Regions from separate parts of the Chryseobacterium urinae genome, predicted to be linked through region 2. Evidence: riboswitches for the same ligand, from Rfam matches in the RefSeq annotation. Region 2 holds a riboswitch; the other holds the start of a gene.
The links. A riboswitch is a leader RNA that binds a small molecule or an ion and turns the genes downstream of it on or off. The one in region 2 is predicted to bind cobalamin.

Region 1 (6,189 bases), on a different contig from region 2:
TTGTTCTCAGATAGTTCTTTTTTTTAAGTTTTCGATTTCGGATGAATTTGAATCTTTAAAAAGCTGAATTGCACTTATAATTAAAGCTATGATAGAAATGATTATAGTAATTAAATTCCATTTTTTAGATTCCCATAAAATTTTTCTTTGATAGATAGAGTGATCTCCAGATTTTATAGCTTCTAACCCAAATTTTGTTATATCGTAATAACCTTTTCCTTTGCGAATAAAATAGTCATATCTTAAACCTAAATTAATTGTATTTTCAATGACCTTTATATCATCAATATTTTCAGGGTTGATAGCTAATTCTTTATAATAATCCCGAACATAAAAAGTCGTTTTTCCATCTAGTAATTTAAATAACTTATTAAGTTTTTGTTCGTGTTCATTTGTCATAGTAAAAATTTACAATACTAAAATAAATAATATTCTTCTAAATATTATATTCTTTATAAAAAACAGGAGCCCTGAAGCTCCTGAAATTATATATCTAATGAGTTTGTACAGCAAGTAACTTACTCGCTTCCCTTGAAGCCTCCACCATTGCAATCAACGCTTTTTCCGTTTCATCCCAATGACGGGTTTTCAAGCCACAGTCGGGATTTACCCAAAGTTGCTGTGCTGGAATAACTGCTTGTGCTTTTTTCAGCAATTCTACCATTTCATCTTTCGATGGAACTCTCGGCGAATGAATATCATAAACTCCCGGTCCTATTTCGTTCGGATATTTGAAATCAGCAAAAGCATTCAGCAGCTCCATCTGGCTTCTGGAACATTCAATCGTAATAACATCCGCGTCCATATCGGCAATATTCTGAATAATATCATTAAATTCCGAATAGCACATATGCGTATGAATCTGCGTCGCATCTTCCACACCGCTCGCTGAAATTCTGAAAGCTTCCACTGCCCATTGAAGATAATGCTGCCAGTCAGATTTTCTTAATGGAAGACCTTCACGAATTGCAGGTTCATCAATCTGGATAATTCTGATTCCTGCTTTTTCCAAATCATTCACTTCGTCGCGAATAGCCAGTGCAATTTGTTTGCACGTTAAAGATCGCGGCAGATCATCACGCACAAAAGACCATTGAAGAATAGTTACTGGTCCTGTTAACATTCCTTTCACCCATTTTTTCGTTAAAGATTGCGCATATTCAGACCAGTAAACCGTCATCGGATTCGGTCTGTACACATCTCCGAAAATAACAGGAGGTTTCACACAACGGCTTCCGTAGCTTTGAACCCAGCCGTTTTGCGTAAACACAAATCCTGATAATTGTTCTCCGAAATATTCTACCATATCATTTCTTTCAAACTCTCCGTGAACCAGAACATCAATTCCTATTTCCTCCTGCCAACGGATCGTTCTTTCAGTTTCTTTTTTCAGCAGATCATCGTATTGCTTGGCATTCAGTTCACCCTTTTTAAATTTTGCCCTCCAGTTTCTAACTTCTTTCGTCTGTGGAAATGAGCCAATTGTAGTTGTAGGGAATAAAGGAAGGTTGAGAATATCCTGTTGAGAAATTTTTCGCATGCTGAAAGGTTTGTTTCTTTTAGCATCTTCCTCGGTAGTTACATCTACACGATCCTTCACTTCGCTGTTATGAATGAGAGGTGATGTTTTGCGGCTTTCAATGGCTTTTTTATTTTCAGCTAAAAGCAGGAGTGTGGAATAATCCGGATTTTCTGCGGCTAATTTTTTCAGGGTAACCGTTTCAGAGACTTTCTGTTTAGCAAAAGCCATCCATTGTTTAATTTCGGAGGATAAAACACTTTCGTTGTTCTCCAGATCAAGATCAGAAGGGCTGTGAAGCAATGAGCAGGAAGGAGCAATTAAAATTCTCTCCAAGCCTATTTTATCTGTTGCCTGTCTAATGAGGCGTAGAGATTTTTCGAAATCATTTTTCCATATATTTCTTCCGTCAATTACACCTAATGAAAGATGCAATGTTTCCGGAATTACTTTTAAAACTTCCTCCAACTGTTCCGGACTACGAACCAAATCGAGATGCAGCACATTTACAGGAAGAGAAACAGCCAGAGCAAGATTATCTCTTAAACCTTCAAAATAAGTAGCTACAATGATTTTCAGATGAGGAAACTGTTTTCTTATTTCGGTATAAATCAGACTGTAAGTTTCTTTTGATTTTTCATCCAGATCTAATGCTAAAAATGGTTCATCAAACTGGATGTATTCTGCTCCGTGAGTTTCAAGCTCTTTAAGAATCTGAATATAAATAGGAAGAATTTTCTGAGCCAGCTCTATCTTATTGAAACCTTCCTCCTTTTCTTTCCCAAGCAGAATATAGGTTAACAAACCTATGATCACCGGTTTTGCATTTATTCCCACTTGTTTAGCATCCAAAAATTCGTTGATGATTTTACGGGAGAACAGCTTAAATTCCTGATTTTTATGGAATTCCGGAACAATGAAATGATAATTGGTATCAAACCATTTTGTCATTTCCATTGCAGTAATGTCCAGACCTTCTTTCTGAAAGCCTCTTGCCATGGCAAAATAGAGATCCGTTTCAGATTTTTTAAGAGCAATCTCTTCATAACGTTCAGGAATAGCGCCTAAAGTTAAGGTCATATCCAAAACCTGATCGTAAAAAGAGAAATCATTACACGGAATAAGATCAATTCCTGCTTCCTGCTGAAGCTTCCAATTGTTTTGTCGGATATTTTTCCCGACGTCCAGTAATTCGTCTAAAGTGATTTTGCCCGACCAATACTGCTCGCAGGCTTTTTTGAGTTCTCGGTTGCTACCAATACGCGGATAGCCAAGAATGTGCGTTTGCATTTTCTTTAAAACTTTTAAATTAAACAATAATTAATGTGTATAAAAGTTCTTCTGATGCTTCGCAATGCTTTTGCAGAAGGAAATAGAATGGAGAGGTAAAGATACAGTAAGGACGCAATTTTCCCTTTACATAAGAGAATGCTCTGAAATTTTATCGTTTTGCACAAAGCTTTTTTCTCAACAATAAGATGAAAAATTATTTAACCGTATCTTTTGAAACAGATGCAAAAAACAACTGCTGTATTGATGGTTGGCGAATATTTTTTTCATTCTTAAAGTAAGAAATTAATATTAAAAACTTTGCAATTAAAATCAAATTAAAATTTAGATTGCTACGTTCAAAAAAGTATCATCTGTCTGACCAAAAAACTCCAAACCGCGAGAGCATTGTCAATTCGGAATAGGCAGGTCTCCTGACTTGTAACAGCTTTTATCATCCTTCCCGTTTACACAGTGGATATACGTGGATAAAAACCTTTAAAGTATTACTTACAGTTGCGCGACAGCTCGTGATTTTCACACGATTCCCTATTAATCTACTTTACGTAAAACCTTTTCCGTTTGATGAAGTATGTAAAAGAACTGTTTTCTAAACAAATGTAGGAATTATTTGTTTATTTTTTAAGTAATTCAGAAAATTATTCTGAATGAATAGTTATTTGGATTTTTTCGAGAATGTATTTTACAATGAACTGTAGTTGCTTATCTCAATCAGATTTAAATCCGGATCTCTGAAATAAACCGATTCTATTTTTCCCAAAGCTCCGGTTCTTTCAACAATTCCTTCGATGATCTCAATATTCTTTTCCTTTAGTTCCTGTAAAACTTCGTGAATGTTGGTTTCGGAAATAAAACAAAGATCCGCAGAACCGCAAGTCGGATGCTTAGCTTTCGGTTCAAATTCTTTTCCTTTTTGATGAAGATTGATTTTCTGATTTCCAAAAGTCAGCGCTTTTCTATTTTCTCCAAAAACTACGACTTCAAACCCAAGAATAGAGGTGTAAAAATCTACCGTTTTTTCAATGTCTGCAACCGTTAAAACGAGGTGATCTATGCTTTTTATTTTCATGTTTGATTTTCAATTATTAAAGACTATTAAAAGGAATTATTTTTTCTTCAGTTAATTTTTTCTTCAGTCGATCAGCATACTGGTGCGCAAAAGTTTCTTTTTCAACTTTAGATAAAGCTGAGTAGTAATCATCGCGAATTTCTTTTGCCTCATAATCTTCATCACTTTCAAAAGGTCTTTCCACAACTTCTAAGTAATGAACATAATGCCCGAATTCATGCAGTAAAGTTCTGTACAATTGGGTATTTCTTGAAGGCTCTAAATTTAACTGAGAAACGAAATTCCTTTTATCTTCTGTAAAAATATGTCCGTCTTGCTTTAATCTTTCAAATTCTTTCTGATCTTCAACGCTTTGTTTTTTAGACCATATTAACTTTTTGTTTAAATCTATTGAGTCTAAAATTATCGCCGGAAAATATTCGTTTTCGTACTCAAAGCTGTAAACAAGTCTTCCCCAAACCGGAGAGATTATTTCCTCCTTTCTTTTCGGTTGGCGTAAAACAATAAACTTTAAATCTCCGTAATCTTCTTTAGGAATATTTTCGATTATCTTTTCAAGATCAGAAACAGAACAGGAATGATAACAGTTTTCGCGAAGCTCTTCTATGATAAATAAAAATTCGTGTCCATTTATTATTTTAGATTCTTTTTCATGCTTACCAATTCTTTCGTAAAAAGACTTTAATGTTCCGTTAGGTGTTGAAATTTTCAATTTATTATTTTGACTGAAACCTTGATTTTCGGTTCCTATATTTTTGTTCCTTCTGGTTGCATTGTACATTTTCAGAGCGTAATTATTTTTCAAGATAATTTACATCAAACCATCCTTTATTAAACGTTACTTTTACCGTGTCATTATTCTGAAGATCAAAAATAGATTTTAAACCTTTTGAAACTTTATAGTGGTTAATTTTTTGAAGATCCTCTTTATCATGAATAGAATTTTCATTATTCAGCCAAAAAACTTTCTTTTCTTTATCATAAATTACTTCGTAAGTTTTATTGATTTCCGTATTCTTCGTTTTTAAATTGATTAAAAGCAAAGCATTATCCACCAAAGAATGGAATCCGAAGTAAAATCCGCTTCCGAATATCATTAAACCCAACAAAATTAAAGGCACAGCCGAAAGCGTAATACTTTTCCTTGAAATGAAAATAATGATTCCGGCAAGAATAGTAAAAATAAAAACCGTGTATTTCCATGAAAACTCTTTGAAATTTTTTATATCGTCGTTTAAATACAGATCTTTTACAAAGGGTTTGAGAAAAAAATCCTGTAACAACATAATGATAATAAAAATAATTACCAAAAAATATTTTCTATAGAAAGCTTTTGCATTGATATTATTGTTATTAGTCATCCTTCTTACTCCGTTCTCTGGAAAATATGCGTCAGTTTGGAATTCTTAATAAAATCCTGAACAGAAGTATCTTTTGTAGCATTTTTATCCGTTAATTCAAAATAATAGATCATCAGATTCGGAAACTTCGGATCTTTGCAGACCACTTTAAAACGCTTAATCTTTTCATCGGTACTTAAAAAACTCAGTTCAGAACCACCACTCAGTTTAATATTATTGACTTCAAAAGAATCTTTCCAGTTTTTTTGAATTTTTGCAAATCGTTTCTGCGTTCTGTCGCTGTCTTCGTTTTCGAATTTATCAACCTGAAATTCCGTTAAAAGCTGAGGATAGATTAATCCTTCTTTAAGCATCGTTTCAGTAATTTTATCAGATTGATCAAAGAAAATCGTTTTATCGTCGAATTTTGCTGTATTGTCCTTCAAAACAATGGTTCCGGCAAATTTTCTGTAATTTTTTTTCTTGTAATCGTTTTTAAAATGTTCGGTTACGGCTTTGTCTTTCGGTCCTGCCTTTTCAATTTTCTGCCCCAAAACATTCATGGACAACAGCAAAGAAAGACTTAATGAGAATATAGTTTTCATAATTTTTTTACTTCTGATATTTTCTATTAAACTTGTTTAAACTATTTCAGAATTAACCACAAAAGGCACAAAAGACAATGTTAAAGCGAATTTCTATAATAACCAAAGCGCTCAAAAGAATAAAAATCAAAGATTTTTAAAAACTATTGTGCCCTTTTTGATTTGTAATGATCAACTTTAAATAAAAGTTTAGTTCATCTTTTGTGACTTTTGCGGTTAAATAAAAGTTTAAACAGACTTATTGTAATAAATTTTTTAAAGCATCTTTCAGATCCGGAAATTCAAACTGAAAACCTGCTTTCTGAATTTTTTCCGATGAAGCTCTCGAACCTTCCAGCAAAGCCTCAGAAAGTTCTCCGAACATCA
Region 2 (6,189 bases):
TACCATTCTGATTTCTATGTCATGCATTACCTCATCTGCTTCCGAAGCATCCAGAGAGCTTCTCAGAGCATTCAGGTAATCGCTAAGTTTTATGTATGCGTGTTCTTCTATGGTAAAAGAAAAACCTGCGAGTCCTATTGAGAGTGTCTTGTTCATAGCTTTGTTTTTAATTTTTTTGAGTGATTTGGTTAACTGAATTGGTTAATTCGTTCCAGGTGTTTTGAAGTTCATCTAAAAATAATTTACCTTTTTCGGTAATCTGGTAATATTTTCTCGGAGGTCCTCCTGTAGATTCTTCCCATCTGTATGAAAGAAACTCTCCATTTTTTAATCTTGTTAAAAGAGGGTAGAGTGTTCCTTCTACGACATCCAGTTTTCCTTTTTTCAGTTCATCTATTAAGTCGGAAACGTACATTTCGCGATGATTGATGAGACTTAAAATACAGAATTCCAGAATCCCTTTTCGCATTTGCGCTTTGGTATTTTCAGTATTCATCTTTAATAAGTTTTGTTAATTAGTTACATAATTTTCGAAACCCGGAACCTAGCTAGTTGTACCTGTTTCGATTTTACATTACAAAGATATGTAATTAAAATGGTATTATGCAATACAAAGTAGTGAAAAAATACAAATAAATATTTTAACTAATTGATAATCAGTTTAATTATTTTTAATGAGAAATTTTATGTAATGAGAATTTTATGAAAATCAGATCATATTTTTAACAATTTTACCTTTTAGGCTCAATGTTCTTAAAGTAACCAAAGCTTTTTTCTTTAATTCTTTCTGATATGATACGAAGCTGTAGTTTTTGTAGAATCTACGGACGATAAGAGCCATTTCCATCATGGCAAAGTGTTCTCCTATGCAGAGTCTAGGTCCTGCTCCGAAAGGGTAGTAGGCGAAGTTCTTGGCATTTTCATGATCAAAACGTTCAGGAATAAAAGAATCGGGATCATTCCAGTACTTCGGGTTTCTGTGCAGCCCTGTAATATAGAGGATTATTAAAGTTCCTTTTTTCCAAGAGTAATTTCTAAAGCTGTCGTCTTCCAGAGCCTGCCGGTCGATTGCCCATGCCGGAGAATGCAGTCTCATTGCTTCTTTAATGATATTTGTGGTGTAAGATTTTTTCATTAAGCTTTCTGTACCAAAAGCATTTTCACCTTCTGCTGCAATTTCAGCTCTTAGTTTTTCTTCGGCCTCAGGATTTTGGCTGATCTCGAAAAAGATAAAACTTAAAGCATTGGCAGTGGTTTCGTGTCCTGCAATAAAAAGAATGAGCATTTCATCAATTAGCTGTTCATCAGACATTGGAAGCTGTGTATCTTCGTAACGTGCCTGAATAAGCATATCCAGCAAATCATTTTTTTCTTCACCTGAGCTCCTTCTTTTATCCAGAACATTTTTAATTATATTTTTTCCCTCATTGCTTTTTCTCATCACTTTATCAATTATCCCAAGACTTTTTATCATCTGGCTATACAAAGGAATTCTTACTTCTTTCGCAAAGACTTCCTGAACTTCGGTAATGATTTTTCCTAATTCTTTTACGCTTTCTTCATCAATATCCGAGCTGAAAAGTGTTTTCGCAACAATGTTGAAAGCCAGTGTATGAAAGAGGTCGTACAAATCAGTCTCCGGTTCCTGTGGAAAAGCCAGAAATGCTTTATCAATTTCAGTCTCCATAATGCCAACCAAATTGGAGATTTTGATCTTACTGAATCCCGGCTGGATGAGTCGTCTCTGTTTCAGCCAGTCTTTTCCGTTATTGGTAAGAAGTCCTTTTCCGAGATATTTTCCTAACACAACCGATTGTATATCAGATTTAGAATAGTTTTTATGGTTTTGTTTTAGAACATATTCAATAAATTCCTTATCCTGAGAAAAGATAAAATCAGTATTTGTTACACTGGCTTTTAGATGGAAAGTGTCTCCGGCAATGTTATGATTTCCGCTGATGACTTTTAAGGGATTATTTACACCATAAAAAAGAGAGTACAGTTTTCTTTTTCCTTTAATTTCTGTAGGATAATTGTAATTTGGAGTCATGTAGAATATTTATAATAAAAGTAATACTAATCTGTGAATTAGAATAGGTTTAAAGCTAAAAGTCTTATTTTTGTATTGCCATTTTACTCGCTTTAATTTTATGCTTTTTTAAATTTTAACCATAAAGCAGCCGAAAGATTTATCATAAACTCATTATCAAAATAAATAGTATTCTAATAAGCATAAAAGTCTGGGATCTTTTTAATTGATATTTTTTTAGAAATGTGAATCTTTTAAATGAAAAATTGTCAAAACTTTTTTTAAGTGATTGAGAAATAAATGGTCTCGAAATAATTATATACAATGAAAATACAAAAGGAAATCGATTTTATTCTGGCTGTTGATGCCCTGAAAAATGTACAAAGAAGAAATTACAATGCAGACGATTCACGAAGAGAAAATACGGCGGAACATTCATGGCAGATTATTATTCTGGCGCAGATCCTTTTCCCATATGCAAAGAACAGAGCAGATATCGATTTATTAAGAGTAATCAGAATGTTGTCTATCCATGATCTGGTAGAAATTGAAGCAGGAGATACTTTCTTATTTGATGAAGCAGCAATGGCAGGTAAATTTGAAAGAGAAAAAGTTTCAGCTCAGAAAATCTTCGGAATTTTAGATGAGCCGCTTCGTTCTGAATTTTTTAATCTTTGGCTGGAATTTGAGGAAGAGCAGACTCCTGATGCAATTTTCGCCTGCGCGATCGACCGCATTATGCCTTTTATTTTAAATTCCCACACTTCAGGAAAGAGCTGGACAGAAGCCGGCGTTACAGAAAAGCAAATCAGAAATATGTTGGAAAATGCCATTGTAAGAGCTTCCGATGAACTGGGAGAGGCTTTTCAATTACTCTTGCTGAAAAATCTGGAAACTGAAAAGGTATTGAAATAGAAAGGTTTCGGCGGGAAAAGCCCGCCGAAACAGCTTTAAAGAACATTGAAAATATTGGATTCCGGCGACCGAAGGTCGCCGGAACCTTTTTATAATATTTGAATTGGCTTCTTGAATTCATCAATCGCTACAAAAGTAAAATCTCCTACGATTGCTCTTTCTCTTTCATACGAATACATCTGTTCTGTGAAAATTTCCACATTTACTTTCATACTCGTTTTTCCGACATGAACCACTTTTCCAATCAGTTCAACAATGGTTCCGGCAGGAATAGACCTTTTAAAATCAATTTTATCGCTGCTTACGGTTACCACGCGTTTTCTTGCAAATCTGGTGGCAGCAATAAAAGCCACTTCATCCATCAGTTGCATGGCTGTACCTCCGAAAAGCGTATCGTAATGATTGGTTGTGTTCGGGAAAACCGCTTTGAAAATTCGGGTTTCAGATGCTTCAATTCTTTCTTCTGTAGTCATATATCATTATTAATTAAAGCGAAATGAAAAATAGAAGAACAATAGAAAAAGCAGAGACAGAAATCTCTGAGTATCCATTAGATCAACAAACTTCAAATCGCGAAAGTTTTTTGTTATGAAGAAAAAGGCAGGTCTCCTGACTTGTAACATCTTTATTCCCTTCCCATGAATTACACAGTGGATTTTTTTTATAAAGACTTTAGTTACTTACAGTTGCGCGACAGTTCGTGATTTTCACACGATTCCCTTTTAATCTGCAGTTAAGCAAAACCAGTTTCCTGAAAAGTCACAGCCTGGAAAAGAGTCCATACTCATGCTTTTCGGGTACAAAAATAATGATAATTAATGAATTATTCGGGAGTTTTATAAATGATCTGGCTTTCAGCTTTTCCCTGTTTGATCGTCCAGATTGTTGTATAGCGGTTTTCACCGGAGCCATTTATCATATAAAGAAAAATATGATCGTTATCGATGGCGGTTACACCCACATTATTGAAATCCATCGTTGGCTGAAACATATTTTTAATAGCATCTCTTACAAAAACAGAACCTCTTCCCGGTTGCTGAACGCGTACAGATTTTATTTCGGTTAAACCTTCAGGCAATTCCTTTCCTACGCCCCAGGCTTTTACTTTGTCAACTTTAGTAATGTTTCCATTGGCGTCTTTTTCCTGTTTCTTAATGTGTGCATAAGAAGGGTAAACGTCAATAATAACCTTTGTTCTTTGGTTTCCGGGAATTTTAGGATTGGTGTCGTCTGTAAAGATCAGAGATTTTCCGTTTTTCGATTTTGAAGGTGTAAATTTTGGTAAATTATCAACAAAAACCACGCGGTTTTTATTTACCATTCCTTCTTTGGTGATGCTGTCGTATCGTACGAAAGGTTTTTCTGTATCCTCTTTTTCAGGATATTTTATCCAGATCCATTCTGTTTCTCCCGGAGCCGGTTTTTCATAAATAAAAACATCTCCTGTTTTCATACGGATCTTATCAACGATTTTTCGGTAATCGTCTTTATGAACACGCACCATGGCATAACCTTCCTCAGCTTTTACAACACCAAAAGGAACTTTATTCTGACCTTTCGCCAATGCAAAAGAAAAAACACTGAAAACTGAAAGATAAAATGCTTTACGTAGAGACATCATCATGAAATTTTTTGACGCTTCAAATATATAAATTAAAATTTGTTTAAACTTTTCAAAAATATAAAAGTAAACTGATTAATTTAAACTTAAAAAGCCGTCATGAAACCTTTGTACTGGTTTTCTGTATATATTCACTTGGAGTTACCCCTTCTATTTTTTTAAATACTTTATTAAAAGTTGACTGATTCTTAAATCCTGCTTCAGAGTAGATATGCATCAAAGTCATCGTTTTCAGTTCATCACTATGAAGTTTATTCTTTACGTATATCACACGATGTGTGTTGATGTAATGATTAAAATTATCGAATCCGTTGATTTTTATGGCTTTGGAAATATAATTGTTATTCACTTTAATTGTACTGCTGAGCTCGGAAATCGTTAAATCTGCATTTCTGAATAACTTATTACCAATAACTTCCTGGTCTATTTTCTCAAAAATATTTTCTGCAAGTTGCAAATCTTTATCGGCAACAGGAGCAGCAGGCTGAGAAACCTTTTTCTCAATAATTACCTCTTTACTCTTTATATTTTGAATCAGGCTTTTATAATATGTTCCTAAAAATATCTGTATAAGGTTAACAGTAAATATAAAAGCGTCTGTAAGGTTTCCTTTCTTAAGATCATTAAAAGGATACCCGAAGTAGTCGTTTCCGGCAAATATGCAGCAAAAACTTATGAGAAAAATAGCATATACCGTGAAGATAACCACTTCTTTTTTCGAAAAAAAGATATTTGCCCAAAAGGGAAGAGCTACAATCCATATTAAACTGCAGACTGAAATATTCCAGAACCTGAATACTATAAACAAGTTGTAAAGCGGCATTACAAGAATGAAAACCTTCACGACTTTAAGAAGGTCGTAATGATTTCCCAATATGTAAAAAGGAAGGAGTAATGAAAAAAAACCTCCGATGAGGTAGTAAACCATTATCGGATCTTTCATGTAAAATGAAAAAATCAGGATGCATGTAATAAAAGTTACAGCCAGTACATAAATATATCGGTTAGCAAGTTCTCTTTTCAGATCCAGCACTTCAATTTCAGTATTTTTTTTCCCCATAATGTTCTAATATAATAAAATTCAGAAAATCATTTATTAAATACGTTGATTATCAGTTTTTTATATTAGTTGCAATGAAAAGTCATTTATCATTTATTTCTTGTTTTCTACTCAAAAATGTGACTCTATATTTGCAATGTGTTTTTCAGTTAGCAAAATTACAATAAAAATTTAATCTTTAAATATTGATAATATAAATATCTGATAACCCCCTTTAAAAACATATATTATGACGAACAAAAAAAAATTATTTCTTCTCATTGCGATTTCTGTTTTGGGATTTAAATCTTTCGCTCAGGTTGGTATTAATACCACAAAACCGCAAGGTGTATTCCATGTAGACGGAAAATCTTCTTCTACCACAACCAATGATCCGGATAACGCACCAACAGCTTTACAGTCTTCCGACGACTTTGTTGTTAAGAGCAATGGAAGTGTAGGTATTGGTACAGTAACTCCAGATGGTTCCGCTATACTGGATATGAATGTGGATCAGCTTTCTTCAGGAAGCAAAAAAGGTCTTCTTATTCCAAGAATGGCTTTAACATCCAGAACGGATATTAC

Region 1: another riboswitch for cobalamin. It lies ahead of metE (5-methyltetrahydropteroyltriglutamate--homocysteine S-methyltransferase); the one in region 2 lies ahead of QWT87_RS02555 (acyl-CoA thioesterase).

The regions. Positions count from the first base shown of each region.
Region 1 covers NZ_JAULSJ010000031.1:24,796-30,984, forward strand. The annotation lists gene QWT87_RS16765 (hypothetical protein) at 7-399, opposite strand; gene metE (5-methyltetrahydropteroyltriglutamate--homocysteine S-methyltransferase) at 494-2,809, opposite strand; cobalamin riboswitch at 3,196-3,380, opposite strand; gene QWT87_RS16775 (VOC family protein) at 3,492-3,878, opposite strand; gene QWT87_RS16780 (hypothetical protein) at 3,895-4,683, opposite strand; gene QWT87_RS16785 (hypothetical protein) at 4,673-5,239, opposite strand; gene QWT87_RS16790 (hypothetical protein) at 5,245-5,823, opposite strand; gene QWT87_RS16795 (TIGR01777 family oxidoreductase) at 6,062-6,189, opposite strand, start outside.
Region 2 covers NZ_JAULSJ010000003.1:31,905-38,093, forward strand. The annotation lists gene QWT87_RS02535 (PspC domain-containing protein) at 1-156, opposite strand, end outside; gene QWT87_RS02540 (PadR family transcriptional regulator) at 167-496, opposite strand; gene QWT87_RS02545 (cytochrome P450) at 710-2,050, opposite strand; gene QWT87_RS02550 (HD domain-containing protein) at 2,354-2,944, shown strand; gene QWT87_RS02555 (acyl-CoA thioesterase) at 3,034-3,417, opposite strand; cobalamin riboswitch at 3,527-3,707, opposite strand; gene QWT87_RS02560 (hypothetical protein) at 3,768-4,565, opposite strand; gene QWT87_RS02565 (helix-turn-helix domain-containing protein) at 4,663-5,625, opposite strand; gene QWT87_RS02570 (hypothetical protein) at 5,855-6,189, shown strand, end outside.